Linked DNA regions of Jilunia laotingensis. The protein of the gene in region 2 interacts with the protein of the main gene of each other region in a pairwise test. Links are inferred from orthologs where the notes say so. Each region holds a gene or a part of one and is shown on either strand. Other genes may lie near its edges.

Region 1 (16,703 bases), 2.2 Mb from region 2 along the record:
TAATTCTGTTGCTTCTGCAATCGCTTTATAATGTTGGTATATGCCTTCTTGAGAAGGTTTGTTATAATAAGGTACTACAGATAATATAGCATCTACCCCGGTGAAATCGTCGTTTTTTAAAGTTTCTACAACTGCGCGAGTATTATTTCCTCCTACTCCAAGTAAAATAGGTACCTTCCCATTAACACGGTCAATTACCATCTTTTTTATTTTCTTCTTTTCATCCTCTGTCAATGTAGGTGTTTCAGCCGTCGTACCCAATACACACAGAAAATCTGCATTGTTCTGTAACAAGTAGTCCACCATCCGCATCAATGCATCGTAATCAACGCTCTCATCTTCTTTGAAAGGAGTAATCAGTGCTACCCCCATTCCTTTCAATTTAGTTTGTATCATGAGTATTAATAATAATCTCTAAATAATTTGATTGCAAAAGTACTAATAATTTCAATTTTCCCGGCAAAAATATTATATAAAATAAGAATCTGGCATGAAAATGTTACGAAATAAGATCTAAAAACTCCTCTTCGTTCATTAGCTTTATACCAAGTTTATTGGCTTTTTCAAGTTTTGCTGGCCCCATGTTTTCACCTGCTAATATAAAACTGGTCTTTGTTGAAATACTTCCCACATTCTTGCCTCCATTTCTTTCAATAATATCTTTGTATTCATCACGTGAATGATGAGTGAATACACCACTAATAACAATGGATTGTCCAGCAAGTTTGTCAGTATGATTACTTAAATCCTCTTCGCTGAGTTGGAATTGTAAACCTGCTGCTTTTAATTGGTTAACCAATTCTCGGTTTGATTCATTAGCGAAATAACTTAGTATACTTTGAGCTATTCTTTCTCCGATTTCATCGACACTTACTAGTGATTCTGAATTTGCCTTCTCCAATGCTTCTATGTTTTTGAAAGCTTTTGCTATTTTTTTTGCAACTGTCTCACCCACAAAACGGATTCCTAATGCAAAAATAACTCGTTCAAATGGAACTTCCCGGCTTTGCGCTATACCGTTAATAATATTTTCTGCTGACTTTTCACCCATTCGTTCCAACCCTTTTATGTCATTAACGGTTAATTTATAGAGGTCTGCGGTGTTTTTGATGAGCCCGATACGATAAAACATATCTACTGTTTCAGGCCCTAAACCGTCTATATTCATGGCTTTTCTACTTATGAAATGTTCTATTTTGCCTTTGATTTGTGGTGGACAGGCTGTCTCATTTGGGCAATAATGCGCAGCTTCTCCTTCATATCTGATTAGTTTGCTTCCGCATTCTGGACAGTTCGTAATAAACTTAACTTTCTCACCAAGCATGAAAGAACGTGCTTCTGTATCAACTCCCGTAATTTTGGGAATAATTTCGCCACCTTTCTCAACATATACCATGTCTCCGATATGAAGATCAAGTCCATCAATAATATCAGCGTTGTGCAAAGATGCACGTTTAACAATGGTGCCTGATAATTGTACCGGATCGAGATTGGCAACCGGGGTAACGGCACCTGTCCGTCCCACTTGGTATGTGACTAAGTTAAGTCTGGTAAGTGCCCGTTCTGCCTGAAATTTATATGCTATAGCCCATCGCGGAGATTTAGCCGTAAATCCTAAATTTTTCTGCTGTTTTAAGCTATTTACTTTTAATACGATACCATCCGTTGCTACAGGTAGATTTTTTCTTTCTACATCCCAATATTTGATGTAATCAAAAATTTCTTCCAGAGAATGACATTTACGCATAGCCTTTGAAATTTTGAATCCCCAAGTGGATGCTGCTTGTAGATTTTCGTAATGACCGTCATAAGGTAGTTCTTCTCCCAGTAAATAATAGAAATATGCATCGAGTTTGCGAGAGGCTACAATTGAAGAGTTTTGTAGTTTCAAAGTTCCAGATGCCGCGTTTCTAGGATTAGCGAATAAAGATTCCTCGCGGGATTCTTTTTCGCGGTTTAATTCTTCGAATACTTCCCAAGGCATCAATATCTCTCCGCGGATCTCAAACGATTTTGGATAATTATTTCCATGTAACACAAGCGGGATTGATCGGATTGTTTTTACATTGTCTGTTACATCGTCTCCTTTTTCCCCGTCACCCCGTGTTACTGCGCGGACTAATTTGCCATCTTCATAAGTCAAGGAAATGGAAGTTCCGTCATATTTCATTTCACAACACATCTCGAAATCTTCATTCAAAGATTTCTTTGCCCGCTCATAGAATTCGGCAACTTCGTTTTCAGAATATGTGTTTCCTAGTGACAACATCGGATATTTGTGTGAATACTGAGTGAAGTTTTTATTCAGATCGCTGCCAACACGCATGGTTGGCGAGGTATCATCTTTGTATTCGGGATGTTCTTGTTCCAAGTTTTGCAGTTCATGCATCATGTCATCAAACTCTTTGTCTGAAATCTCAGGAGCATTTTGGATATAATAATTATAATTATGCCGGTGAAGTTCGGCACGAAGATTTTCTATTTTTTCTTTTACAGTCATAATTTCCAAGATTGTTTCAGGCAAAAATACAGGTTTATCTTTTAATATTTGTAATTTTGCGGAAAATTAAAGATTATGCGCATTGATATAATAACTGTTCTTCCAGAGATGATTGAAGGTTTCTTCAGTTGCTCTATAATGAAACGTGCTCAAAACAAAGGCTTGGCAGAAATTCATATTCATAATCTCCGCGATTATACTGAGGATAAATATAGACGTGTCGATGATTATCCTTTCGGGGGATTTGCAGGTATGGTGATGAAAATAGAGCCTATTGAACGTTGCATAAATGCTCTGAAAGCAGAGCGTGAATATGATGAAATTATATTCACGACTCCGGATGGTGGGCAATTTGATCAGAAAATGGCTAATAGTCTCTCATTAGCGGAAAATCTTATAATTCTTTGTGGACATTTCAAGGGAATTGATTATCGTATTCGAGAACATTTTATAACGAAGGAAATAAGTATTGGTGATTATGTATTGACGGGTGGAGAATTAGCTGCGGCTGTAATATCAGATGCCATTATTCGAATTATTCCAGGAGTGATATCAGATGAGCAATCTGCTCTTTCCGATTCTTTTCAAGATAATTTGCTGGCAGCTCCAGTTTATACACGACCAGCAGAATATAATGGATGGAAGGTGCCGGAGATTCTTTTATCAGGTCATGAGGCAAAAATAAAAGAGTGGGAATTGCAACAGTCATTGGAACGTACCAAAATGCTACGGCCGGACTTATTAAAAGAATAATCTAAGGTGTAAATAAAAAAGAGGAAGATGATGATGTGTTTATCTTCCTCTTTTTTTATTTATGCATTTTAAGTAAAGGATCAATTATTTCAGTAGTGTAAAAAAGGCTTATCTAAGTTTGCTTATTGACACTCTTAATTCAAATACTTGCATTTAATGGAAATAGCAATTCTCTATCTTAAACCCTGCGAAGGGTTATTGTATGTTTTCAATTATACCTCTAATGCACCTATAATTTCATCGACAGATTCGAATTTATGTCTATCTAGGTAATTATTTATACCATCTATTACTTTGATGGTAACTTCAGGATCTATAAAATTTGCAGTACCGATCTGAATAGCCGTTGCTCCTGCTAGTAAAAATTCTACTGCGTCTTTCCAATTCATTATGCCACCCAATCCAATGACAGGAATATTTACCGCTCTTGCTACTTGCCAAACCATGCGTAATGCAATGGGTTTTACCGCAGCTCCGGACAATCCACCTGTTATTGTTGATAAGACAGGTCGTCTACGTTCGGCATCAATAGCCATACCGAGTAATGTATTAATTAATGAAATACTATCGGCACCTCCTGCTTCTGCGGCAAGGGCTATTTCTGTAATATTAGTTACGTTTGGTGATAATTTAACGATGAGTGTTTTTTTGTAAACTGATCGTACTGCTTTTACTACTTCTTCGGCACCTTTAGAAGTAACTCCAAAAGCCATACCTCCTTGTTTTACATTAGGGCATGAAATGTTTAACTCTATGGCAGAAATTTTGTCAAGTTCATTAATAATTTGAGCCGTTTCCATGTAGTCTTCTATAGCGGATCCGGAGACATTTACAATCATATTTGTCTGAACATCTTTAATACGTGGATATATATGTTCAGTGAAATAATGTACACCCTTATTTTGCAGTCCCACAGCATTTAACATACCAGAAGGGGTCTCTGCCATACGCGGGTATGGATTTCCTTCACGATTGTGAAGGGTCGTTCCCTTTACAATAATACCACCTATTCGCGCAATATCAATGAAATCGGCAAACTCTTCACCGTATCCGAATGTGCCTGAAGCAGTCATTACCGGATTTTTCATTTGTAATTCACCTATGTTTACTTTTAAATTTGCCATAGTAGTTTATTTATATTAAAAACAGGTCCTTCTTTACAGACACACAGATTACCTTCATCGGTATTTTCTACACAACAAAGGCAAGCACCGATACCGCATGCCATCATATTCTCTAATGACACTTCACATGGTATATTATTACTCTTTGCATATTTAGCTATTGCCATCATCATCGGTTTGGGACCACAAGTATAAATTTGTTCAAATTGTATCTTTTTTAAGATGGAGTGTTGGGTAACGTATCCTTTCTCACCGTAACTTCCATCCTCCGTTGTAGTATAAACTTCTCCATATGCAGAAAAATCATTTAACTGCAAGAGATCTTTATCCGTGCGTGCTCCTAAAAGAAAAGTGGGTTTACAATCATTTTTAGCAAGTTGTTCACCTAAATAAAGCATTGGGGCTATTCCTACGCCACCGCCTACTAATAAAAGTTTATTAGAAGGATTTTCCGGTATTGTAAAATAATTGCCTAAGGGCATTATAGCATTGATTACGTCTCCTTGTTTGGCTTTTGCTAATTGGTGTGTTCCATCACCCACAAGTTGAATTAAAAACCATACTTCATTTCTTTTTCGGTCTACATAATTAATAGAGATTGGACGGCGTAAAAAAGTTGATGGAGAGCCGTCAATCCGTATTTCTGCAAATTGTCCCGGTAACATTTCGGGGAGTAGTGACTGAGATGTTAGCTTTAACAACACATAATTTGTATGTAGTTGGAGGTTCTCAGTTACTGTCAAGTCTAAAATAAATTTTTTCATATACTGAGTTTAAATTTATATTTTGATTGCAAAGATACGGGAAAATGTGTAAACTCTCGGTTATCCTTTTTATTTTTCAGGGCGAAAGGTTTCATATGTATTATCATCGAAAAAAATTCTTATTTCAGTGATTTTTCGTGCAGGTCTTTCTTTGTATATAATCTCTTGTTTTACAATATCTTTAGGGGTGTTTAATGGCTTTTCTAAGGGGATTTCCTTGCGATTTTCTGAAATATTTGTCCCATTGCCAGAATTTAGTGGATTCTCAGAAGCGAAAAGTGGGTAATTTTCCTTTTTTGGAGATATTGAGACTTCTTCTTCACCGGTCATTGTCCCTTTTCCTGTTAAAAGCCAATCCAAACTGATATGGTTGTATTTATCATGTAGGCGCATGATAAAGTCAGTACTGGGGTATTTATTACGATCTCCCAAAGTGTGAGAAATAGTTGCTTGAGCCACTCCGATGCTTTCAGCAAATGCCGCAGCTGTCATTTGTTCATGCTCCATAATCATTTTAATTCTATCTTTAATATCCATATTTTTCTATTTTTACAAATGGCTTATATTTGTGTATATTTACATATGTGTACCTTGTACTAGGGGATTACAAAGGTAAATATATGATTTTACATTAGCAAATTAAAAGTGTGAATATTTAAAATATTACGATCGTTAATATTATATTTCGATTGTGATTTACGTTTATGGTTGTATATATGAAAAGTATATTTTATATTAAAGTGAAAGTTTATATTAAATGATTAATCATTTAATATAAAGTAGTTTACTATTTATTTATTTTCATATTTAATGATGATCACACTCGTTTACTGCTTTCATGCATAAATAATTGTATCTTTTATTGAGTATAATATTATAATTTAGTGATTTATAGTATTATAGTTGCAATAGATAGAAATGTTAACCATCTTATTATTACATATGTTTATCAGGATTATTTTTTGCGATACATCTATATTATAAACGTGAATCGGTTGTGATTATTTCGATTGTGATATATTTCAATCGTTAATAGTATTGTTGTTAATTTAATTATTTACATAAGTAAATAATTGTCAGAGGTAATGAATTAAATATCATCAATAAAACTCTGCTATACAAATAAAAATTATTTACTTATATATCAAATATTCCTTTTTAATTAAAAATCTCTGTAACTTTTATATACAATCTTACATATGCTTTCTTTTTTTTGATTCTATAGATGTTAATAAATAATTAATCTATTGATATTCATAATATTGTGATCACTTATTGTAATGATTTTAGAATGTAATATAGGTTTAAGTTTTAAATGGTATATTGTATATATTTGAAAATAAATGATTAATGATTGTGATGTGTAGAATAAGTATGGAAATATATTGAACTTAATCAATATATATATTATTAGATCATAAACTATTTTCGTTTAATTATAGAGTTTATTATTTGTTCATTTAAGATATACTTAAAAGAGAAATAAAGATTATGTATTCAGATTTTTATAGAAAGGTATTTTTTGAAATAGATGAGGATATGTATTATGATATGTTCACTTTTTTGATGCCTATATACACCCTATAATGAAGCAAGATGATAGGGTTAGGGTGAAGATCAAATAGGCATCAAGGTTACGGACAAATTCAAAATTTACATAGTGAAAATTTAGATGTGTAGTATTAGGTTTAATTAGTGGAGAATATTAAACACCAATTCGCGAAGAATATCTCCATCATTTGCAGAGTTGTTATTTATACCTTTGGATTTTGCATCTGCATATCGTATTTCCCCAATAATTTGCATGACCTTTACTCCACTGTAACGTCGCATAGCAATGAGATAATCTCGGGCAGCCCAAGGAGATCTTAATCCTAACCAATTAGCTATTCCTTGTTCTGTTTTTTCAGGAGAATAATATGCTAGCATTAAATTAGAGTAAAATCCAAAAAGCAAAGAGAGACTCATTTGAATAGGATTGGTTTTTGGATTTTCTTCAAAGTATTTTATTATTTTATTTGCTTTGAGAATATCTTTTTCTACTAAAGCGCTACGTAATTCGAAATTATTATAGTCTTTACTAATACCTATGTTCCGCTCTATTTGTTCTGGTGTAATACGGTGCTGTCCTACAGGAAGTGTGATGATAAGTTTCTCCAATTCTCCCGTTAAACGGCTCAGGTCAGTACCTACAAAATCAGCCAGCATAGCGGTTGCCTTTGGATCCATATCAATCCCCTTTTTCTTCATATATGAACTGGTAAAAGCAGGTAGCTGTGATTCTTTTATCTTTTTCGATTCAAATAAAATACCTGTCTTTTCAACTTCTGCAGCTAATTTTTTTCTTTTATCTAAAACTCCGTGCTTATGACATACGACAAGTATCGTTGAAGGTAGTGGCTTCTGTAAATAGAAAGATAATTCATCAATATTACGAATGGCTTGTGCTTCTTTTACAACTACAACTTGATACTTTGACATCATCGGATAGCGTTTAGCAGCATTTATCACAGTAGCCACATCAACATCTGCACCATATAGAATGGTTAGATTAAATTCTTTTTCAGTTTCAGTCAATACATTTTCTGTGATGTAATCAGTGATCAAGTCGATATAGTATGATTCTTCCCCCATTAAGTAATAAATAGGGCGATATTGCATTGCCCTCAATTCTTTGAGGATATCATCGCAACTCAGTTCTTGTTTTGCCATTGATATAAAATTTATGAATTGAAAGTTTCTTGAGATTTTCCTTCAAGAAACTTTAGTTTGTTTTATGTTTACCAATCAAACTTTAGGTGTTTTACTGTTTTTTTCTCATCAATAATCATACGTAGAGAATCAATTCCTATTTTTACATGTTCCTCTACATAGTTTTGGGTAACTATATTGTCACTTTTATCAGTTTTTACACCTTCGGGAATCATAGGTTGATCAGAAACTAATAACAATGCTCCTGTCGGTATGTGGTTGGCAAAACCGCAACTGAATAAAGTTGCAGTTTCCATATCAACGGCCATGGCGCGGGTCTTTTTCAGATATTCCTTAAAGGCATCATCGTGTTCCCAAATACGGCGGTTTGTGGTGTAAACAGTTCCTGTCCAATAATCACGCGCGTAGTCACGGATAGAAGAAGATACGGCACGTTGGAGCATAAATGCTGGCAATGCAGGCACTTCTGGGGGAAAATAATCGTTCGAAGTTCCTTCACCACGAATTGCAGCGATTGGTAAAATAAGGTCGCCTATTTTGTTTTTTTTATCAATACCACCGCATTTACCTAAAAACAGACAAGCTTTAGGATGAATGGCGCTTAATAGGTCCATGATAATGGCCGCATTGGGGCTTCCCATACCAAAATTGATGATGGTAATGCCATCTGCACTGGCGGATATCATGTTTGCATCTCGTCCTAATATAGGTACGTTAAATTTTTCGGCAAATATTTCTACATACTTGTTGAAGTTTGTCAACAAAATATATTCTCCAAAATCCTCTAAACTACGTTTTGTATACCGGGGTAACCAATTGGTTACGATTTCTTCTTTTGTTTTCATAAGATTCATTAAATTTGTGCGCTCTTTAAAAGAGCCATTATTTAACTTACAAAAATACGAAATGTTATCGTTAAACTTACCTATCTTTGATACAAAAATAGTGTCACGAAACGGAAAAAATGTTATTTTCGATGTGATTCGTAAACGATATGTTGCCTTGACACCTGAAGAATGGGTACGGCAACATTTTGTTCATTTTCTTATTAACTATAAAGAATACCCGAGCGCGTTAATGGCTAATGAGGTATTACTCAATTTAAATGGTACAAAGAAACGTTGTGATACCGTATTATACCGAAGGGATCTAACAGCAAGGATGATTATAGAATACAAAGCACCACATATCAATATAACACAAGCTGTATTTGATCAGATAACCCGTTATAATTTGGTATTGAGAGTTGATTATTTGATAGTAAGTAATGGTATGCATCACTATTGTTGTAAGATGGATTATAATAATCAGTGTTATACATTTCTTGATGATATTCCGGATTATAAAGTATTATGAGTATTTATAGCAAGAAGAATTGGAATACAAATTACCGAAATAATGGATATATGATAATGTAATTTGTATTCCAATTCTTTTTTTATTTTACAGTTTCGTTAGTTTGCGTATTTTTTTTCTTGCGTGAGAATCGTTCCTGCCACTTTTGCATTAATTCATAGAAGCTCGGAATATAAATTGTGGCGAGAATGGTATTCATTGCCATTCCGAATACAACTGCAGCTCCTAGGGCGATGCGGCTTTCTGCACCTGCACCGGTTGCAAATAGCAAAGGCATTACTCCTAATACAAAGGCAAAGGATGTCATTAAGATAGGTCTTAACCGTACATGTCCTGCTTCATATGCTGCATCCCTGATCGAATTTCCTTCTGCTCTGAAATCTCGAGCAAACTCTACGATAAGAATACCGTTTTTTGCTGAAAGAGCAATAAGTAAGATTATTCCGATTTGAGTATAGATACTTACGGGTGTTCCCATAATGAAACAACCGATCATTGCACCTAATAAAGCGACTGGTAATCCCATGATTGCAGCTATCGGGCTGGTCCAACTTTCATATTGAGCTGCTAATACAAGGAAGGCTACTAATAATGCCATAAGGAAAACGATGGTTGTTGTACTTCCTGCCTGTGTTTCTTGGTAAGCGACAGAAGTCCATTCATAACCAAACTCTCCTCCTAATTGCTCGCTAATTAATTCCTGCATTTGCTGGATACCTTCTCCAGAAGAATGTCCGGGAGCGACATTACATGTTACTGCGGCTGTTTGGTACATATTATAACGATTAATTTGATCCTGTCCCAGTTGTTCTTCTAATTGAGTGAAGGATGAGAAAGGCACCATCTCTCCTTTTTCATTTGGAACACTGAGTTTCATTACATCGTCAATTACCTTTTGGGATTGATCACTTGCTTCTATTTTTACTTGATAGATCCGACCGAATTGTACATAGTCATTTACATAGGCTGCCCCCATGTAATAGCCTAATGTAGAAAAAACTTGGTTCAATTGGATACCCATAAATTGTACCTTGTCTCGATCGATATTCAGAAAATATTGCGGGACGTTAGCCTGATATTGACTACTGACAGAGGCTAATGCTGGTTTGGAGCGATAATTAGTTAGTAAAGTGCCAATAGCCTGTTGCATTTCTGTTGGTCCTAGGTTGCGGGTATCTTCCAGTTGTAATTGCAAACCTCCGGTAGCTCCGAGTCCAGGTATAGCAGGTGGCACCATTGCAAAAATTTGAGCTTCTTGTATACCATATGCCATTTCATTGAACCGTTGAACTACTGCAGCAGCTGTGTGTTCTTTGCCTTTTCTATCTCCCCATGGTTTTAGAACAACAAAATAGGTTCCTGAGTTACTCTGTTCGCCACCCATAATTGAGAAACCGGAAATTCCGATATAGTTTTTCACTTCCGGATAAGTATCAAGGATTGCATTAATCTGTTTTCCAACAGCTTGGGTACGTTCCAAACTAGATGCGGGTGGCAGTTGTACAACAGCGATAAAGTATCCGTCGTCTTCATCAGGAACGAAAGTAGACGGCCATTTTGTAAATAATAAGATTGCTATGGCAGTGAAGACAGCATATGAAATAAAAGCCGTTACCGGTCGTTCCAATAGCCATTTCACTATACGGTCATATAGTCCTTGCGTTTTATCATATGCTTTATTAAACCCTCTATAAATAAAAAATTTAGATGGTTTACTCTTGGTTAGAAATAAAGCGCAAAGTGCAGGTGTTAAAGTTAATGAGTTAAATCCACTGAGTACTGTAGAGGCAGCAATGGTTAAGGCAAATTGTTTATACAATTGTCCGGAAATACCACTGATCAGCGTTGTCGGAATAAAAACAGCTAGAAGTACGAGTACCACACCAACAATGGGACCGGTGATTTCTCCCATCGCTTTCGTTACAGCCTCACGTGGAGAATATTGACCGGTTTCCAACAGCCGTGAAGCATTTTCTACTACCACTATGGCATCATCTACTACAATTGCTACAGCTAATATTAAACCGAATAATGTCAAAGTATTTATAGAGAATCCCAAAGCAGCCATTACTGCAAGTGTACCGATGAGAGATACAGGAATGGTAAGGCATGGAATAATGACAGCACGCCAGTTTTGCAGGAACAGAAATATGACAAGTACTACCAATAAAGTTGTTTCGAGAAAAGTTACTAATACTTCGTTGATAGATTCGTTGATGACATCTGTTGTATCTAATGTAACACTATATTCAACTCCTGAAGGAAAGTTGGTGGCAAGCTCTTGCATTTTGGCCTTTACACCTTTTGATACATCCAATGAATTGGAACCAGGTTGTTGATAAATAGCAATCGCAGCCGTTGGCTTACCACGAAGTTGGGAAACAACATTGTAAGATCCTGAACCGAGATCTATACGTGCTACATCTTTTAATCGGAGCATCCTCCCTCCTTCCTCACTTCGAAGAATGATATTCCCGAATTCATTGGGAGAAGAAAGTCGTCCCTTCACACTTAAACTATACTGAAATGCATTCGTATTATTTTTCCCAATAGGTTGACCAACAGTTCCAGCACTAACTTCCATATTTTGAGCCTGAATAGCCTGATAGACTTCTGCCGGAGAAATACCACGAATGCGCATTGCCTCAGGATCTAACCAAATACGCATGGAATAATCTCCTGCACCCATTACGTTGACGGCACCAACTCCAGGGACTCGTGTTAATTGATCTACTAAGTTCAGTTTAGCATAATTAGTTAAATAAAGTCCATTATAAATAGAATCTTGGGCAGACATTGTAAGGAACATAACGATATTTGACGATTGCTTTTGTACTGTGACCCCCTGTACTATTACAGGCTCGGGAAGCGAGGATTGAGCGACACTTACCCGATTCTGTACTTGTACTGTTGCCATATCCACATCCGTACCTACTGCAAAAGTAATAGTTAATGAATATGCACCTGATGATGATGAAGTGGATGACATATAAAGCATTCCATCGACACCGTTAACTTGTTGTTCAATGGGGATACCTACTGTTTGAGCTACAGTCTCGGCATTTGCTCCAGGGTAGAAAGCAGAGACCTGTACAGTGGGTGGTGTTATGTCTGGAAATTGCGCAACAGGCAATATATTTAGTGTCACCAGACCTGCTACCACAATAATAAGTGCCAGAACAGTAGCAAAAATAGGTCGGTTGATGAAGAATTTTGAAAACATAAGTCAATAATTAAAAAGGTTGTTGAATAGAGTTATTAATGAGGACAGATACTTCTGACCTTATTTGGAAGAAGGATGTATCTTCATTCCATCTCTTACTTTCATCAATGCTTTTGTAACATATCGTTCTTGTGGGGATAAGCCACTGGTAATTTGTTGTAAAGTATCTTCTATAAGCTGTCCAACGGTAACATGACGGTAATTTACAATATCTGAGTCATTTACGACATAGAGATATCTTCCTAATTGATCTGTACCGATTGAAGCGGAGTTGACTAATAGAGCCTGTTTTTGTTCACCATAAGGAAGAGTAATGCTGACATATAATCCGCTTTTGAGCAATCCATCCGGATTTTCAAGGTTGGCCCGGATCGTAAGTGTTCCTGTATTGATATCAACATTAGGTGATAAATAGTCAAGTGTACCCGGATAAGTCTGGCTTCCGTCTTTACCCAACTTTACGGTTACATTTTTAGGAAGCTGTGACATTTCGTTATTAACTCCTGTTCTGAGATTGTTACTCATTAACATTGCAAGCCATTGATTGTCTGCAACATTGAAGTAAGTATACATCTTGTTATCTTTATAAAGAGTAGCTAACGTAACAGGTTGTATGGCAGCACTGATATAGCTACCGATATCGACTGTATTCCGGCTGACGGTTCCGTCAAAAGGAGCCCGGATATAACAATATCCCAAATTCGTACGAGCCGTGTTTAAAGCTGCTTCAGCATTACTTACTGCAGCAGTTTCTTCTGCGACTGCCGATTCGGCTTGTAACACTTGTATTCTGCTGACCGCATCACTTTTTAAAGCTTCTCGCATTCGGGTATAGTTATTTCGTGCATAAGTCAGTTGGGCTTGTGCTGTTTTAAGCGCAGCTTCTGCTTGTGTTACATTATCTTTGTAGATGGTCGGTTCGATGATAAACAAAAGTTGTCCCTTTTTTACTTTGCTTCCTGGAGAAAAGGAAGTCGCTTGCAATGTACCGTTTACACGGGCGACCAGATCTACAGTTTGTTCTGCAGTTAAATAACCCGGATAATCTTGGGTGAGTACGATATCTTTGATAATGGGTTTGGCTACGCTTATTTCAGGTATAGGCATCGTCCTTCCGGTAGCTTCTTTTTTATTTCCACAACCTGTAAGAAGTGGCAAAACGAGGAGGATATACATTAGTTTTTTCATAATCCGTAATTTATTATTCTTAATTCATAAAATCAATTATTCCACCCTCCACCTAATGCTTGATAAAGGGCAATCAACTGTAACAAAGAATTCCCTCGCGCTTGTACAAGTTGATTCTCATAACTTAATAATGAACGTTGTGCGTCCAACACATTTTGGAAAGGAGTGAGACCTTGTTTATAAAGATCCAGAGACAAGGTTAATGTTTCTTGTCCTTGATTACGTACTTCACGCAAGGCAACGATTTCCTTTATGGAATTGCTGTATGAAGTCATTGCATTTTCTGTTTCCTGAATAGCAGTTAAAACAGTCTGATTGAATTGATTGATAGATTCATCCAATTGTGCTTTGGCCAATTTAGTGGCATTCATCAATTTCCCTCCACTGAATATAGTCCAAGTCAAAGAAGGGGCTATTTCATATGTGAAACTTTTATGGTTAGACATGTCTTTAAAATCCTTTGATGAAAATCCAATAGCTCCTTTAAGAAAGACCTGTGGCAACCAATCTGATTTAGATGCCCCTACTAGTGCAGCCTGAGCGTTAACTTGCCGTTCGGCACTCCGTATATCAGGCCTTCTCATTAGCAGGTCAGCTGGTAAACCAATGCTTATTGGTTCCATGTAATCGGGTAAATCCCCTATCCGCTCAAGTGAAGGACGTATTTCTTGTGGATACATTCCCAGTAATACAGCTAATGTATTGACATATTGGTTAATACCTGATTCCAGTTGCGGAATGGATGCTTTAGTACTATAATATACAGATTTTGCTTGTGCTACATCAAGTTTTGAGACGAGGCCTGTATTAAATCTTACTTCCGTGATTTTTAGTACAGCGGCTTGCGAAGCACAATTCTTTTCTACCACTTGTAATTCTTGTTGCAGCTCTCTCAAGTTGATGTATGCTGAAGCAACTTGTGCTGACAAAGAGACCATTACAGCAGTATACTCTTCTTTGCTGGCGGCAAAAGTTTCTTTTTGCGCCTTTACGCGTTGCCGGATACTCCCAAAAAGATCCAGTTCCCAGTTCATGTTTAAAGTAGCATCATAATAATGTTGTGTTGATTGAGGTAGTTCGCTGATAGTACCGCTTGTTTGTTGTTTAGTCCATCCTGCATTTATACCTAGTGAAGGGAAGAAACTGCTTCGTTCCATTCGTAAATTGGCTTTTGCCATATTCATTCGATCAATAGCGGTTAGAACGGAGTAATTTTGGTCTATAGCAATGGCAATTAGCGAATCTAAAGTCTGATCTCCAAATGATTTCCACCATTGATCATTTACAGGAAGCATTTGTTGAAACACTTCTCCCCCCTCCTCCCACGATGAAGGTAAAGGGGTATCCAAATAACGATTCGTTGTCTGTGCTGATGCTACAGCATAAAGAAACATAAAGAGCAGTAAGCTCCACATACGTATATTCATAAGCTTAGGCTATTAAGAAATGAAAAGGAAACAACTAAATTATGAGTTTGTTTATGAAAAGGTTGGGTTTGTGAGGCTATAGTACTTATAGTAGGCAGATAATAAAAAAGAGGGTGTATAGACCCTCTTTTTGTTGTGATGTATAAAAGTATTTTAGATATATCTATTATTCAGCGCTCTTTCTGCGAATAGCTCTTTTGGTGGTTGGAGCTGGAACTTCTTCTAATTTTGGGGCAATTTCTACTCCTGCTAATTCCGGGTCTATCATAATGCGTCCACAGTATTCGCAAACTATCACCTTTTTGCGTGAGCGTATATCCAACTGTCTCTGAGGTGGAATCTTGTTGAAGCATCCACCACAGGCATCACGTTGCACATATACGATACCCAAACCGTTGCGTGAGTTCTTACGTATACGTTTGAAAGATTGCAATAGGCGTGGTTCTATTTTTGTTTCTAGGTCTTTTGCTTTATCTCTCAATTTTTCTTCTTCCTGCTTAGTCTCAGAGATAATTTCATCCAACTCGTTTTTCTTCTGGTCAAGATCTTTCTGCCTCTCTTCCAATGCAAGATTGCTTTTTGCTACTTCTTCTGATTTTTCTTGTTCTTCAGCAGTAAATTCCTTGATTCTTTTTTCACAGAGTTCTATTTCCAGTGTCTGGAATTCAATTTCTTTCGTAAGAAAATCATATTCGCGATTGTTACGCACATTGTCCTGTTGTGACTTATATTTCTCGACCGAAGCTTTGGCGGTTTCGATCTCTACTCTTTTACCCGCAATAGCTGATTTTAATTCATCTACTTCAGCTTTGATCTTATCAATACGAGTGCTTAAACCAGCGATTTCGTCTTCAAGATCCTGTACTTCCAAAGGAAGTTCACCTCTTAAAGTCTTGATTTTATCAATTTCAGATAGCATGGTTTGTAATTGGAATAAAGTTTTTAACTTTTGCTCCACGGTCAACTCATTTGGATCTTTTTTTGCTTCTTTAGCCATATTACTTTATAAATATTTTATGGGATTCGTGTTCACTTTACTCAATTGGAGTGTAAAATTAGGAAATAAACCCCGGATTATGGAATAAAAAATTTCTTTTGTATACTGTTCACTTTCGTAGTGTCCGATCTCTGCTATCAGAATATCAGATTCATGACCGAAATAATCATGATATTTAATTTCTCCAGTAATAAAAACATCTGCTCTATTACGAATAGCTAATGGTAATAAGAAGGCACCTGCTCCACCACATAAAGCAACGGTTTGAATTTCTCGGCCGGTCAATTTATTATGTTTCAAGCATCCGACTTCGAATATTTTCTTGATGCGTTTCAAAAATTCCAATTCACTTTCAGGAGCTTCTAACTCACCTATTATTCCGGCACCGACCTGTATCCAAGAATTCTGTAACGGATAAATATCAAATGCCGGTTCTTCATAAGGATGAGCTGAAATCAAAGCACGTATGACTTCTCCTCTTTTATATACGGGAAAAATGGTTTCAATTCGCACTTCCTTTTCATTATGTAGTTCTCCAATGGTTCCGGAAAAAGGATTTGCTCCTTCTTGGGCACGGAATGTCCCCTCTCCTTCAATGTTGTAACTGCACGAGTCATAGTTCCCTATATGACCGCATCCAACAGAGAACAGAGCATTAC
Region 2 (15,366 bases):
TACCGGATATGAAAATAAATGGGAGGTATTAAATGGCGGAGTAATTGAATTTGAAGGTGCTAAAATACCTTCAGATTTGTATTTCAGTGATCTAAATGGAAATTGGAATAAAGATGGCGATATATATTTAGGAGAAGAATTAGGAGACGCAGTTGATTATGAACCAGAATTGTATGTGGGAAGGTTGTTATGTAAAAATGGATTTGAAATTAATAATTATATAGATAAACTTTTACTTTATGAACAGAATCCGGGAAAGGGAGATGTAGCTTATTTGAAAAAGGCATTTTATACACAGGCAGATCAGATGCAAGAATCTCATCAAGCAGAAAAAATAGCAAATGATTTTAAGAATATCTTTCCAACTTTTAGTTTAATTCAAGAATTACCTAATGGAAAAGATTCATTTCCAACGTTTCCTACGGGTAAAAGTGTAATTAATGCAATGAACAATGAATATTATGGCTTCCTAAGTTGGTACGGTCATGGTGGTCCCAATGCAATAATAGTAAGGTCGAACCAATTGGTTAAAGGAGGGCATTGTTGTTCTATTATTGCTACTGAGGGAGAATATTTAAATCCTTCGATAGTAATAGAACAAGGTAATGGCATCAACAACATGGATAATTTAAATTATCCTTCAATCGCATATACTATAGCATGTACAGTAGCACCTTACGATACGTTTAGGACTAGTTATATCAATTATAATGTGAAATATAATTTGGGAGAAGCTTTAACTATTGCTGGAAAATATGGATGTGTGGCTTTTTTAGGTAATAGCCGTTCTGGATGGGTTAGTGGATCACATGAATTAGAAATAAATTTTGTAGATAAAATAAAGAATAATTTTGTAAAAATCGGTATAGCAGAAGCTTTGTCAAAAGCAGAAAATAAAGAAAGTATGTTTCATTGGTTGGCATTGACACATAATTTAATTGGTTGTCCTGAATTTGAAATATGGACAGATATTCCTTCTAAATTTCAAAATGTTACTGTAACAGAATCATTTGATGGGGTAAAAATAAATACAGGAATTGAAAATGTTAATATTGCTTTAAGAGGACTCTTTAGTGATAATAATGTATTATTTCGAGTAGGACAGACAACTACATTCACAAACTTACCGAAAAATTATGTTTTGACATTTTATAAACATAATTATTTTCCTTATGTCTTTCCTATATATTTACAAAATGAATCAGTTGTTGGTTCACACTATATTAAAGGTAGTAAGATATTTACAGGTAATTCTGTTAATAATTATAAAGGAAGTGGAGATTTTAAGGTTAAATCAGGGTCTAACCTTGTTTTAGAAGTGTCGGATGGTGTTACATTGGATGCCGGAACTGAGATAGAATTAGGTGCTGAATTTGAAATTAAATTAAATAATTAGTGTTATGGATAAGCTATTATTTTTTATTTTATGCTGTATATTTAATGTTTGTCTTTTTGCTCAATCTGATTCTCAAACAGTTGAAGTAAAAACGATTACATTAAGTAATTGTCTGGATAAAACGATAGATCAACGTAATGAGACGTTTTCGTATCATGAAAATGGTTCTAATTTATTTGATATTTCTCATAAGGATATTTTGGTGAATTCTTCTAATAGTACTATAGACGTGGAAGTAAGTTGGTCTAATGATTCCATCTTTATTCGTGAAACGGAAATCACAGACGAAAACGGGATTGATAATAAATGTTTGAAAGATTTATCATATCAAATTCAAGTAGATTTAGATGTAATAAATATCTTTTTGGTTGTAACCTCTGAAGTAAGTTCTCAACCAAACCAAATTTATTATGTATATGGTTATTCTAATTCTTATTTGGATTATTGTTATCCTATTACAGAAAAAACTAGTTATCAATATCAATCTTTTATAATGGATGGTAATTGTGAGTGGATTACAAGTGCCCATTGGGGAATGGACGGGTATAAGACTATAATAAGTGATGTAGACACATTGATTTTAGGGAAAACTTATAAGAAGATTTATGGAAACTTTTGTAGTCAACCTGATGTTAAGAAATATGAAGGTGCTATCCGTGAAGAAGATCAACGGATTTATTTTGTTGGAAAGCCTTATAATGAGAGTTCTGAAACAAAAGAAGAATTGATTTATGATTTCAATTTGATGGTTGGAGATCAAATAGAATATGATGAATATATTTGTGGTAATAGAAAGAAGTTGGAGGTTTTGCATATCGATACTTTGAAAATAGAAGGTATTCTCCGTCGAAAGTTTTATTTCAATGACATAACTTCTGAATATGGATATGTTTATCCAGCAGAAGATGCCTGTACAGAGGGAATAGGTGGAGAATATGTTTTTACTAGGCCTTTTCAAAATTTACCGACAGGTGATATTTCAATGTTACTCAGTGTCCGGCATAATGGTAAATCTCTTTATTGTGATGGTTACAGATGTACTTGTGAATCAATACTTCCTATCTCTGAATATAAATCAATTCCTGCTTATAGGATTCTAGATAATCCGATAAAGGGACGGAAGTTGATTGTTTCTTTTTCAGAAGCCGATTTCATTCGAATGGATATATATGCTTTTAATGGATTATTAGTGTTGACTAAAGATGTGATTGTTCGAAATGGTATTATGGAAATCCCTCTTGAGAATCTTCATGCAGGAAATTATATCATGGTACTTTCTCGCTCAGATAATAGCCGGGAATCTGTGCAGTTTATTGTAGTATGATAAAGTTACAGGCGAGAATAGGAATAAAATTCCTATTCTCGCCTGTAACTTTATTACCTTTTTATTTTACTTTCAACCTGTCGAACCCTTCTCCGTACACTCCGATTACCGAGCTTTGAGAGATGAATGCGTTCGGGTCTATGTCTTTCACCAACCGGAATATTTCCACCGATTGGCGTTTATAAGCGAGTATTATCAATACTTTTACATTGCCTTTACTATACCATCCCGTACCATCGAGTACGGTCACGCCACGATGGGTTTCTTTTGTTATCCGATCGGCTATCTTCTCATATTCTTTCGAAAAGATAAAGAATTGTACGGATTGGCGGGCGCTGTTGACGATATAATCTAATACGAAACCCATGATGAACAGGGTGACAAAACCGAATATGACGCGGCGCCAGTCATTGAAGACAAAATAACAAGAACTGATGATGATGACATCACAAAGCATAACCATACGCCCTAATGTAACATCTTTGTATTTATGGACAATGGCGGCTATGATATCCGTACCACCCGTGCTTCCGTTGCAATTGAATACGATACCTAAACCCAAACCGCATAAGGAGGCTCCTATGAGGCATGCCATAAAGTCTTGGCCTTTGCCTAATACAAGCGGTTTACCGTCCGGGGTCATGTCCGGTGTCACCAGATAGTTGTTTACCAAATATTGGAATAACCACAGGAAGAAAGTCATCATGAAGATGGCATACGTTGTTTTTATGCTAAACCTCGGACCCAGTATCTTGATGGCGAATGTCATCAGGATAGCATTGATAATGAAATATGACCACTGGATAGGAAATCCTGAAGCATAATAAATAATAGCACTGATACCGGTAGTTCCTCCGGTAGTGATCTGGTAAGGAATCAGAAAAAGTCCCCAAGCGAACGAATAACTGATTAATCCCAATGTGATGAACAGATAGTCCCTGACTTCTCTCCTCACTTCAGCTTTGGTAGGTTTATGCATATAAATAAGTATGAGTCGTTATATCACAATGTTTACAATCTTCTTCGGAACTACAATTACTTTTTTCGGTGTTTTGCCTTCTGTCCACTTCTGTGAACGTTCGTCTGCCAGTACGGTTGTCTGTATGGCATCACTTGTTGCATCTGCCGGGAACTCCATGTTGAAGCGTGCTTTTCCATTGAAAGAGATGGTATAGCTTACCACATCTTCTTTTAGGTATTCTTCATTGAAAGCCGGCCATTGTGCATCGCAAACGGAAGTGGTGTTTCCCAGTGTCTCCCATAGTTCTTCGCATACATGTGGAGCAAAGGGAGCCAGAACAATGATTAGCTTCTCGAGTATTTCTTTTTTGCTACATTTCAGGTTGCTGAGTTCGTTGACACAGATCATGAATGCACTGACAGAAGTGTTATATGAGAATTGTTCGATGTCCCCGCTAACTTTCTTTATCAGTTTATGTAGTGCTTTCAGTTCGTCTTTCGTGGCTGGTTCGTTTTTAACGAGATATTCATCGTTGCGGTTGTAGAACAATGACCAGAACTTACGGATGAAGCGATGTACACCGTCGATGCCGTTCGTGTCCCACGGTTTGGATTGTTCCACCGGACCAAGGAACATTTCGTACATGCGAAGTGTGTCGGCTCCGTACTTTTCAACGATCATATCCGGATTGACCACATTGAACATAGATTTACTCATTTTTTCGACAGCCCAGCCACAGATGTATTTACCATCTTCAAGAATGAATTCTGCCGTTTCATATTCGGGACGCCATGCTTTGAAGGCTTCTATGTCGAGAATATCATTGGATACGATGTTCACATCTACATGTATAGGGGTGACTTCGTATTGATCTTTTAAATTCAGTGATACAAATGTATTGGTATCTTTAATGCGGTAAACAAAATTACTGCGTCCCTGAATCATTCCTTGGTTGACAAGTTTTTGGTAGGGCTCTTCAACCGCAGATATATCCAGATCGTGCAGGAATTTGTTCCAGAAACGAGAATAAATCAAATGTCCGGTAGCATGTTCGGTGCCGCCCACATACAGGTCTACGTTTTTCCAATACCGGTCTATAGCAGGAGCAACCAATGCTTCCTCGTTGTGAGGATCCATGTAACGGAGGTAATATGCGGATGATCCGGCAAAGCCGGGCATTGTATTGAGTTCGAGCGGGAAGATGGTAATATGGTCGATCTTCTCGTTTTCTACCACGCATTTGTTCACTGTGTCCCATGCCCATTTGGTAGCATGTCCCAATGGAGGCTCACCGGTTTCAGTAGGCAAGAATTTGTCAATTTCCGGTAATTCGAGCGGCAGACAGGATTCATCGATCACATAAGGCATACCGTCCTTATAGTAGACGGGGAACGGTTCGCCCCAATAACGTTGGCGTGAGAAGATGGCATCCCGGAGGCGGAAGTTAACTTTGACTCGTCCCAGTCCAGTCTCTTTGATATATTCTTTTGTCTTGGCGATGGCTTCTTTTACAGTCAGTCCGTTCAGTACCAGCCCTCCTTCGGGTGTACCGGGACGCGGAGAGTTAATCATAATGCCTTCTTTGGCATCGAAGCTCTCTTCGCTGACATCACATCCTTCTATCAACGGACGAATTTCAAGGCCGAAATGTTTGGCAAAAGCGTAGTCGCGGCTATCATGTGCAGGCACTGCCATGATAGCACCCGTACCGTATCCTGCCAACACGTAATCGCTGATCCATACAGGAATTGCTTCGTTGGTTAACGGATTAATGGCATAGCTTCCTGAGAATACGCCACTGACGCTGCGGTCAGCGATGCGTTCGCGTTCCGTACGTTTTTTGGTACGCTCCAGATAAGCATCGACTTCTGCCTTCTGACCGGGAGTAGTGAGTTGCGCCACCAGCTCGCTTTCCGGTGCAAGCACCATGAATGTAACACCGAATACCGTGTCTGCACGGGTGGTGAAGATGGTAAATTCTACATCCGAGTCTTTTACTTTGAATTTCATTTCGTCCCCTTCCGAGCGTCCGATCCAGTTACGTTGGGTTTCTTTCAGGGAATCTGTCCAGTCTACCGTATCCAGTCCGTCGAGCAGACGCTGGGCATAGGCAGATACTCGTAAACACCACTGGCGCATCACTTTCTGGATCACCGGATAACCGCCACGTTCGCTAACCCCGTCCACTACTTCATCGTTGGCAAGTACTGTGCCGAGCGCAGGACACCAGTTTACCATCGTGTTTCCCAGATAAGCAATCCGGTAATTCATCAGTATTTCCTGTTGCTCTTTTTCACTTTTTGCTTTCCATTCATCGGCAGTGAATGAGAGTTCTTCGCCATGGGCTATGTTAAGACCTTCTGTTCCGATGGTTCCGAAAGCCTCTATCAGCTCTTCGATAGGGCGGGCTTGTTTCTTATCATTGCAGTAATAGCTGTTGAACATTTTGATGAATGCCCATTGTGTCCAGTGATAATAGTCAGGGTCACAGGTACGTATCTCACGGCTCCAGTCGAAACAGAAACCTATTTTATCCAATTGTTCGCGGTAACGGTTGATATTGTTGACAGTCGTAATTGCAGGGTGCTGTCCGGTCTGGATGGCGTATTGTTCGGCAGGCAGGCCGTAAGCGTCATATCCCATCGGGTTCAGAACATTGAAACCTTGCAGGCGTTTGTATCGGGCGTAGATATCCGAAGCAATATATCCCAGCGGATGACCTACATGCAGCCCGGCTCCCGAAGGATAAGGGAACATATTCAGCACATAGAATTTTTGTTTCGATTCATCTTCCTTCACTTGGTAAGTTTTATTGTCCACCCACCGTTTCTGCCATTTCTTTTCAATCTCCCTGAAATTATATTCCATATTGATTTCTTTAGTTATTGTTGAATACTATGTTATGACCTCTATTTAATATAAACGGTGCAAATTTAAAGGTTTATTTTCAGATTTATAGCGTAGTAGTATAAAAAACAATGATTTGTTTGTCTTTTCAATTGCATTATGCCGATAGTCCTTTAAATAGCGGATTTTTTGCGGTATCTATTTCCTGTAAAAGTCATATTTAGTGGCTGAGATATACTCCTGTTTTCGGTATTTCATGAGTCGAAAACTGCTACCCATTGAAAAGATTTTATTTTGCAGGAAAAATAAATGCTTTTACATATTGCTTTTATGAATTTTATTTCTTATCTTTGAGCAATCAAAAAAATGAATCTATAAACACTCTAAAGATAAGATTTCTGACATAAATTCAATAGGTTGAACACAGAGATGTGTTTAAGGGGTAATAAATCGGGATGTAATTTGAAAGAATTGCATCCCGATTTCATTTTTTTCTGATATTGTTTTGTTCTTTGATAATTTCTATTTTACTTTGTAGCGCAAAGTACTTTTATATGGATAAGAATAAAGCATTAGAATCAGTAAATGAGATAAAGGAGTTGATGGAAAAGTCCTCCAGGTTTGTTTCTCTTAGTGGCATGACTGCAGTCTTGGCCGGGATATATTCGTTGATAGGCTCTTACTTGGCAGTCGGAACACTTAGTTCGGGAGCTTCCCATGTGGAGTTGATAGTAATAGCTTCCGTTGTATTAGTCGCTGCAGCGATTACCGCTTATATACTCTCCTGGTATAAGGCGAAAAAGACAGGGCAAAAGTTTTTCAGTAAAATAACTTATCGTATTGCATGGAATTTCTCTTTGCCATTATTGGTAGGCGGTTTGTTTTGTATTGCTTTGCTCATGCATAAGGATTATGGTCTGATTTCTTCCGTCATGTTATTATTTTATGGACTTTCGTTAGTCAATGCTTCTAAGTTTACCTATTCTAATTTAGGCTGGCTGGGGTACTCGTTTCTTTGTCTGGGCATTATCGATTGTTTTTTTGAAGGGCATGCATTAATGTTCTGGACTATCGGGTTCGGTGGATTCCACATCTTGTATGGAGTATTATTTTATTTGCAGTACGAAAGGAAAAAGTAATTGATGATAGAAGCATTTCAGAATATAAACAAAGCATTTGAGAGCAAGGTCAGATTGGGGATTATGGCTGTCTTGATGGTTAATGATGAAGCCGATTTCAATTCCCTGAAAGAATTGCTTTCATTGACGGATGGCAATTTGGCGAGCCATACTCGAGCGTTGGAAGAGCTTGGTTATATTGTCTGCCGGAAAGCTTTCGTGGGAAGGAAGACGAAAACCACTTTCCAAGCCACTCCGCAAGGGAGGGAAGCATTTAAAGCGCACATTGATGCATTGGAAAGTTTCTTGAAATCTACTTGACGCGATCTTTGCAATTGGCGTAATGGGAATCTTATAATAACTATTCTAATAATTCACTTAACACTATTCTAAGTATGGATGATTTTAATGAAAACCTGAATGAGACGAAAAGACAAGCCAACGGCTGTTTGCATCGTTTTTCGAAAACGATTAAAGTAGTAGTTATCGGGGTATTGATTCTGTTGCTACTTATTCCGATGATAATGATCAAGGAAATGATTTCCGAAAGAGGGCGTACGCAAGAGGAGGCAATCGATGAAGTAAGTCAAAAATGGAGCTTGGCACAGACCGTCACGGGCCCTTATCTTAACTTACAATATCCTGTTACGACTGAAGTTGACGGAAAACCAAAGGTTGTTGTCAGCAATGTAGTATTGTTTCCTGATGAACTCATGGTAGATGGAAAGTTGCATACCGAGCTGCTTCGTCGAGGAATTTATGAGGTTAATGTTTATCAATCGGAGTTGCTCTTCAAAGGTTATTTCAGTTCGGAAGAACTTCGGAAAAGTGGTGTCGATATGAACTTGATACGGTTTGATAAAGCTGCTGTCTGTTTTAATCTCACGGATATGCGTGGAATCAGTGAGCAGGTCAGTATTGCGATAGATGATTCTGTCTACGTGTTTGAACCCGGAATGGATGGACTTGGAATTAAAAATACCGGTGTACATACCTTAGTTGACCTTTCCTCCCTGAAAGGAGAGCAGAAGATTCCTTATGAGATGAAGATACGGTTGAAAGGCTCTCAGTCCGTCAACTTCACTCCGTTGGGCAAAACTACGAAAGTCAATTTGAAAGCTAATTGGAATACTCCCAGCTTTGTTGGTAGTTTTCTTCCGGAAAATCGGGACGTTACCGCAGATGAATTTTCAGCCCAATGGCAGGTGCTGAATCTCAACCGTAATTACTCTCAGGTATTGGTAGACCCTTCAGCGATGGTAGTCAGTGATATTGCTGATTCCGATTTCGGAGTGAACCTGAAAGTTCCTGTCGAACAGTACCAGCAATCCATGCGTTCCGCCAAATATGCGGTCTTGATTATACTGTTGACGTTTACTGTGATATTTTTTACAGAAATTATGGAGAAGACTCGAATACACGCTTTGCAATACTTGTTGGTTGGTCTGGCATTGTGTCTTTTCTACAGCTTGTTACTTTCCATATCCGAGCATCTTGGTTTCAACATGGCTTATCTGATATCTGCTGTACTTACGATCGGTTTGGTTAGCGGGTATATGTTAGGGATTATCAAGAAAAAGAAACCGGCCTTTATTATGGGCGGATTGTTGATAATATTGTATGTGTATATATTTATTCTCATTCAGTTGGAAACCTATGCGCTGCTTGCCGGAAGTCTTGGGTTGTTTGTGATATTGGCTGCCGTAATGTATTTCTCAAAGAAGATCGATTGGTTCAATGAGTAACTAAACTTGACTATTTATATATTCCTAGAGTGAATGCCCGGGGGGAGATGAATAAAATGTCCTTTCCGGGCTTTTTTAGATAAAGCTAGAGTATGGATATAAAAAAAGGAGTACCGCTGTACTCCAACCTTTGTTAACCTTAAATCTAATACTATGAAAAACACATTGCAAAGATACGGCTTATGATGATATTTGCAAATTATACAAATAAAAAAGGATGTTTTATAACACGAATTAAGAAATGACTATCACTTATTAGATTTTAGTAAGAATTTAGTATCAATTCGTAATTTGTAGGCAGAGATATTTATTGAATACACAAATGAGATGGCTTTCTTTAAAAAGCCATCTCAACACGGAATATATCTTGAAATCTTATATCGAATTTGTATTGTTATAGGAAACCTTTATCTGATTATAATCTTTTTTGAAATTTCTTTTGCTCCCGATATGATTTTTGCTATATAGACGCCTTTAGGTAAGTATGCAAGATCAATATCGTTATCGTTGATAGTGGTGCTGTAAACAATCTTGCCTACCAAATCAATGACATCCACCTTTCCTGAAATGGCGTTGGTATACAAGGTTTGTCCTTTTGTATACGCTATTATTTCATTGGTTGGGGTTTCAATATTTTTGATGGAAGTAGGATTTAGTTTATCTGATAATTGGATACAGAAGTTTATATAGGTGAAACTGTTCACGTCAAAAATAAATGAATAAATATTCCGCTCGTTTTTACTGAGAAATGCAGTGCCGGTCATAACATTGTCATTATCTTCTGATTCAGGTAATTCAGCATCGATATCGAAATTATGTTTTTCTTTCAACCATTCATTTAATGGTAAAAGATCTTCTTGGTTTTCATCTTTAATGATATAAGAGTTTCTTACAAGGTCATTGTAAGGGGATGCCGTCATGAGAAGTCCCTCATTTGTTACCGAGCATACGATGTTATCGCTTTGTTTACTGAAAATCACATTGGTATTGTTTTTCAGATCAAAGCGAATGGGGTGATTGATTGAGCTTGATGTATCTTCCGGATCGGGCATCGTAATGCTGGTTGCCAAGTATTGACCGTTGTAGCTGAGAGGAACCGAACCTATATCCAAACTAACACCTTTATAAAATTCTTTCATCAGTTCGTTGCGCTTTTCGACCGCTGCTTTAAAAGCGTCAAGTTGTTCTTTATATTCCGGTGTGCCGTATTCGGCTGTTACAAAGTCTGAAAATTCTAAGGATGGCCCTGGGTTCTCGGCTTCAGTATTATACATCATGTCGGTGGCTAATAACTGATAATCGTATTCACCTTTGCTTTCATCCAGTTTCCAGATGATAATCTGATTATACATTCCGCTCCAGTCTCTGAATCGTCCAACCAGTATGTTCCCGTCTGCAGACATATTTGTTACCAAAGCTCCTTGAGGTTTCATTCCAAATATATCCTTTTCGGGAGAAGGAAGGATGTGGATTTTGTATTCATTCCCTTCCAAAGTCCAGATGGACGGTTTTTTTACGGCATTATCCAATATATATCCGGCTATCTTTTTATCATCTAAAGAGATGGCAAAAGCTTCACCGATGTCATTTGAACCTGTGTTTTCGAGTTCATTCCATTTACTGTCTTTATAATATACTGGTTTCAATTCCATCGTGTTAGGGCCATAGCTTCCAGCAATAATCCCGCTATTGCTAACTGCATTGGCACTGATTATCGTACCTGTTTCTGTCAAGTCCTGAAGTTGATGTGCCTCGGTATTGTATATGAAAGCTTCACCGGCTCTTCCACCTACAACCCATTTGCCATCGGGAGCGATAGCATTCGCTGTACCGGTGGAATAATCAATTTTCATAAAAGCATTTTCTTGTTGCGCCATTAATGTACTGTTCATCAGCATGAGGCCAAGAAATAGAGGAAATGCGTAGAGTCGTTTCATAATTCAATTTTTTTTAGTTTGACAATAAGTTAGATGTGTAGATTACCTTATTATAGAATTTCGTATTTGTTCTGATTGGCATTGACAAAGTTAGGACGATTTGTTTGAAATACCTTAAATGAAGCGTAGACAAAAGGTATACATGCATTATTTTCCGGGATTATTGGACAAAATAAGAATCGTTGATTCTTGGAAATTCGTTTTCGGCTGCTGTTTGTACGATATGTTTTTGGTAAACAGGCCTTTTTTCATACTTTTGTATTATGATAAAACACACATCGATATATTTTCTTTTGTCTTTTTTTCTTTGTCAGTCAGCTCATGGATATGACTATAAGTGGAAATGGGTGGATTCGGAATTTGATTCTATTGCTAATAAGTTGGAAGAAGTAGACTTTATGGATTTGCCTCATGAAGCGTTCCGTCCGGAGGTCATGAAGTTACGGCAAATTGCCGATATGAAGAAAAATCCTGTTTTATCGGCAAGAGCAGTTTACTGGAATTTATGGTTGAAAATGGGTAATGACCATTCGTCTGCAATGGATTTAGTAGACCGGACTTTATCATCCATCGATACTTTACGTTATAAATATGATTATAATCGTTTCCTTTACATTAAGGGGCGGTTATTGCATGAGAGCGGTGAATGGTTTGAGGCATTCCGGATCTTTAAAAAACTTGAAAAAGAATTTATCGAGGAGAAGGATCGATTCAATTTTGCCATGACTTGTATAGCACTTGGAGTGTTGTTCAATGATGTGGAAGAATATGAGAACGCTCTGAAGTACTTATTGCAAGGGGAGGATGAATTTAAGAAACTGCATTGCATAAATTGTGAGGCTAAAAACAAATTGAATATCAGTAATACGCTGTATCAACTGGGTGAAAAAGATAAATCAGTGCATATTCTTAAAGGTTTAATTAAAAATCTTGAGATACAAAATGATACGATTTTTCAGATCGGTGTGATGGTTTCTCTTTTCAGCGCTTCAGATTTTAAGGAGGCAATCTATTCGCAAAAGGCTTATGAGCTTGCAAAAAGGTTGGGTAATAAGAACGTTTTGGCAAGTACTTTAGTAAACAGGGGTGCTTATTTTCTGATGAAAGCGAATGCCGATAGTGCTTTATACTGTTACAGGCAGGCTTATTTGCTGCAAAAAAGAATATTTAAATTGCAACCTATTTTATATGGCCTGAATCAATCTTTCGAGCTGCTCGGGCAAGTGGATAGTGCCTATCATTATTTGAAGAAATACGAATCGTATCGTGACTCGTTACTTCCTAATTTGAAAATGATGGAAATAAACAAGCTGGTTGTCCAGGCGGAAATTGAAAAATATGAGATGAAATTGAGTACAATGAAAGAGAAAGCCCGGTTACGTAGGAATATGATGTTGATGGTTTCTGCTTTCCTTTTGATTGTGACTTTGTTGACATGTTATATCTTTTGGACGCTGCGCAAAAGAGAAAAGGACAAGAGGCAACTGAAAGAATTGGAAAACAATCAATTGGCTATTCTGTTTCAGAATGAAAAACTACTGAATGAGAAATTTCAGTTGGAGATAGATTCTAAGAACAGAGAGATATCATCTACTACATTGATATTGTCCGAAAAGAACAATCGGCTGAAGGAGTTGCTCAAACAGGTTGAGAGATTCAATGAGGAAGGTGAGCTTGGCAGGGAACAATCGGCTATGTTGAGCAAACAAATAAAGAGTAATCTCACGGTGGATGATGAGTGGAAGTACTTCAAGCTTCATTTTGAGAAGGTGCATCCCGAATATTTTACTAAACTGAAAGAAATTGCTCCTTCGCTTTCTGAAAACGATCTTCGCCTGTGTGCTTATGTGCGGATCGGGATGACTAATAAACAGATCGGGCAAATGCTGTCGGTTCTTCCCGAAACAGTGAAAACCGCCCGCTACAGAATGAGAAAAAAGATTGGACTTGAAGGGCAGGAGACGTTAGAGGATTTTCTCCGAAGAATTTGAAGACTGTTATTTCGGATTTGTATTCGTTAATAAAGATCGTAAGCTCGTGTGTTATATAGGTTCAGCATAACGTATGGGCATAAAAAAAGGAGTACCGCTGTACTCCAACCTTTGTTAACCTTAAATCTAATACTATGAAAAACACATTGCAAAGGTACGGCTTTTGGTGACTTCTGCAAATAATCCAAATAAAAAAGTATGTTTTGTAACATGATTTAAGAATGATATGTGCCTATTTAATGATTCCCATAGATACTTGTGAATAGTTTTTAAATTAAGGGACAGAGATGTTTGTGGTTGTTTTGATGGGGATTAATGGTCGTTTTGACGGCTATCAATATCCAACGTGACAGATATTAAAGGTCAACATGCTGGATATTAATACTCAGCACGCTGGGTATTAATGGTCAATACACTGGGTATTAATGCCTGTTATCCTAATTGTAAATGTCTGAACAATAACGAAATAAATGATTCTGTTTCTATTGGTCAGCATCTAGGCATTTGTTTTAAAGCTTTTAGAGAGAGGAGGAAATTTTGATTCTCTCCTCTCTTGATGAATAGGAAATCAATTGTTTTTATTCTTTCACTAATTTAGTTGTATATTTGCCGCATTTCACAAAGTAAATGCCTGTAGGAAGCTCGGAAACATTCAATGTTCCTTCTGCATCGGAGAAGGAAACTTTCAAACGTCCTTCTGCATCATAAATATATACCGGCATACGTTTGTCTTCCAGCTTCAAAGTGAACGATTCCTTCACCGGATTCGGATAAATGAGCATTTTGCCCGAATCTGATACTTGTGCTGTTTCAATGGAACTGGTTCCTGTAGGGGAATATTCATAGATATACGTATCGTATAATTGCATGATTCCGTCATCATCCTTTTGGTGGGAAATCTCTTTTACCCTTTTATTGACGATATTGTCGAACTTAGGCCATACAATTTCGTGGTTTATCGGATATACATATTCTGCTGCTGATGTAGTCGGGTCGTATTCATATTCATCGAAAGAAGAAATACTCCAGCGGGTGCCGTCAGCAGCTCCATAATAATATTCATGTAGGGTTATATTTCCATTTTTGTCATAAGCATAAGTGTTTTTATCGTAGTAAACCCATTCACCGGTTTCATAGCTTACCGTAAAGGAACTGTCGATGTCCAGTTTGCCAAGATCGTTGTAATGATATACACCTTTTATCGACTCATTCCATACAGGATCTTCATCTCCCCACATTTCTTCGTTCTCTTCATAAAGTACTGTTTTCTTTTTTCCGTTTTCATCATAGGTAAAAGTACGACGCATATAAGGTACTACTTTATCCTTTTCCTCTCCCATGAACAATCCTGTATTTTCTACGATTAAATGATGCTTGTCATCATATTCATAAGCCATTAATCCTGTCTTAACGAGTTCATGTGAGAAAGGATCCAAGTTGTAATTAATCCTTGTAGCCAGATTTCCATTTTCATCATACGTGTAAACAAGATATGATGCATGTAGCCACTCGTCATCATCCATTAATTGATAATTATCCTCGCGTATGCATTGGTTCAAGTCATTGTATGTGAATTTGCTTTTCAGGGTATAGCTCGCTCGATCTTCCATTTCAATCACCCTATCATTCTCTCCATACGTATATTTTACTTCCATGTAAGGAGAATAAGACTTTGTTAAGTACATTTTTTGAGAAAAAGCTGTAGATGTACAGACTAAACAGAGCATTAATAGTAATTTCTTAGTTTTCATAAGCATAATGAATTAAATAATTGTACAAAAGGTCCCCGGGGTTTATTAAGCTTGTTTCAAATATATTAATATTATAATCAAATGTAAAATAAAATACAATAAAAATATGCTTTTTGTTTTCTTTATTATTGGATAAATGAATTTAAAATAGATGGTGATTTTTCTCTTTCTCCGATGATAAGGCTATTTGGTGAGTATGGAATATTATTTCTGGTAATTAATGATTTAACTTATAGATTTAATGTGAAATCATCTTTTTAATAGTTTATGGGCTTTCTTTTTAGATATCTCCCTAC

The links.
Region 1: the proteins of leuS (region 2) and ligA interact in binary tests that used the Escherichia coli proteins (3 or more experiments, as listed by UniProt). The link is inferred for Jilunia laotingensis from one-to-one orthologs.

The regions. Positions count from the first base shown.
Region 1 is NZ_JACRTF010000001.1:3,725,328-3,742,030, forward strand. Bases 1-2,894 are described here. They hold ligA (NAD-dependent DNA ligase LigA), read right to left. Parts: upstream 2,501-2,894; coding sequence 500-2,500; downstream 1-499. Other genes in these bases: dapA (4-hydroxy-tetrahydrodipicolinate synthase), read right to left, coding at 1-396; trmD (tRNA (guanosine(37)-N1)-methyltransferase TrmD), read left to right, coding at 2,576-2,894. In the rest of the region: more of trmD, read left to right, coding at 2,895-3,253; H8744_RS14440 (dihydroorotate dehydrogenase), read right to left, coding at 3,466-4,377; H8744_RS14445 (dihydroorotate dehydrogenase electron transfer subunit), read right to left, coding at 4,365-5,141; H8744_RS14450 (helix-turn-helix domain-containing protein), read right to left, coding at 5,211-5,678; holA (DNA polymerase III subunit delta), read right to left, coding at 6,834-7,853; H8744_RS14460 (AMP nucleosidase), read right to left, coding at 7,922-8,698; H8744_RS14465 (type I restriction enzyme HsdR N-terminal domain-containing protein), read left to right, coding at 8,760-9,209; H8744_RS14470 (efflux RND transporter permease subunit), read right to left, coding at 9,292-12,432; H8744_RS14475 (efflux RND transporter periplasmic adaptor subunit), read right to left, coding at 12,493-13,620; H8744_RS14480 (efflux transporter outer membrane subunit), read right to left, coding at 13,653-15,047; H8744_RS14485 (zinc ribbon domain-containing protein), read right to left, coding at 15,214-16,044; H8744_RS14490 (Nif3-like dinuclear metal center hexameric protein), read right to left, coding at 16,051-16,703. UniProt on the Escherichia coli protein: DNA ligase that catalyzes the formation of phosphodiester linkages between 5'-phosphoryl and 3'-hydroxyl groups in double-stranded DNA using NAD as a coenzyme and as the energy source for the reaction.
Region 2 is NZ_JACRTF010000001.1:1,512,646-1,528,011, forward strand. The notes cover bases 3,518-6,871. They hold leuS (leucine--tRNA ligase), read right to left. Parts: upstream 6,550-6,871; coding sequence 3,718-6,549; downstream 3,518-3,717. Other genes in these bases: H8744_RS05820 (YitT family protein), read right to left, coding at 3,518-3,699. Outside these bases: H8744_RS05810 (C25 family cysteine peptidase), read left to right, coding at 1-1,396; H8744_RS05815 (hypothetical protein), read left to right, coding at 1,401-2,720; more of H8744_RS05820, read right to left, coding at 2,782-3,517; H8744_RS05835 (hypothetical protein), read left to right, coding at 7,083-7,667; H8744_RS05840 (winged helix-turn-helix domain-containing protein), read left to right, coding at 7,671-7,967; cell envelope integrity protein CreD, read left to right, coding at 8,042-9,391; H8744_RS05850 (T9SS type A sorting domain-containing protein), read right to left, coding at 9,799-11,328; H8744_RS05855 (tetratricopeptide repeat protein), read left to right, coding at 11,592-13,319; H8744_RS05860 (T9SS type A sorting domain-containing protein), read right to left, coding at 13,898-15,070.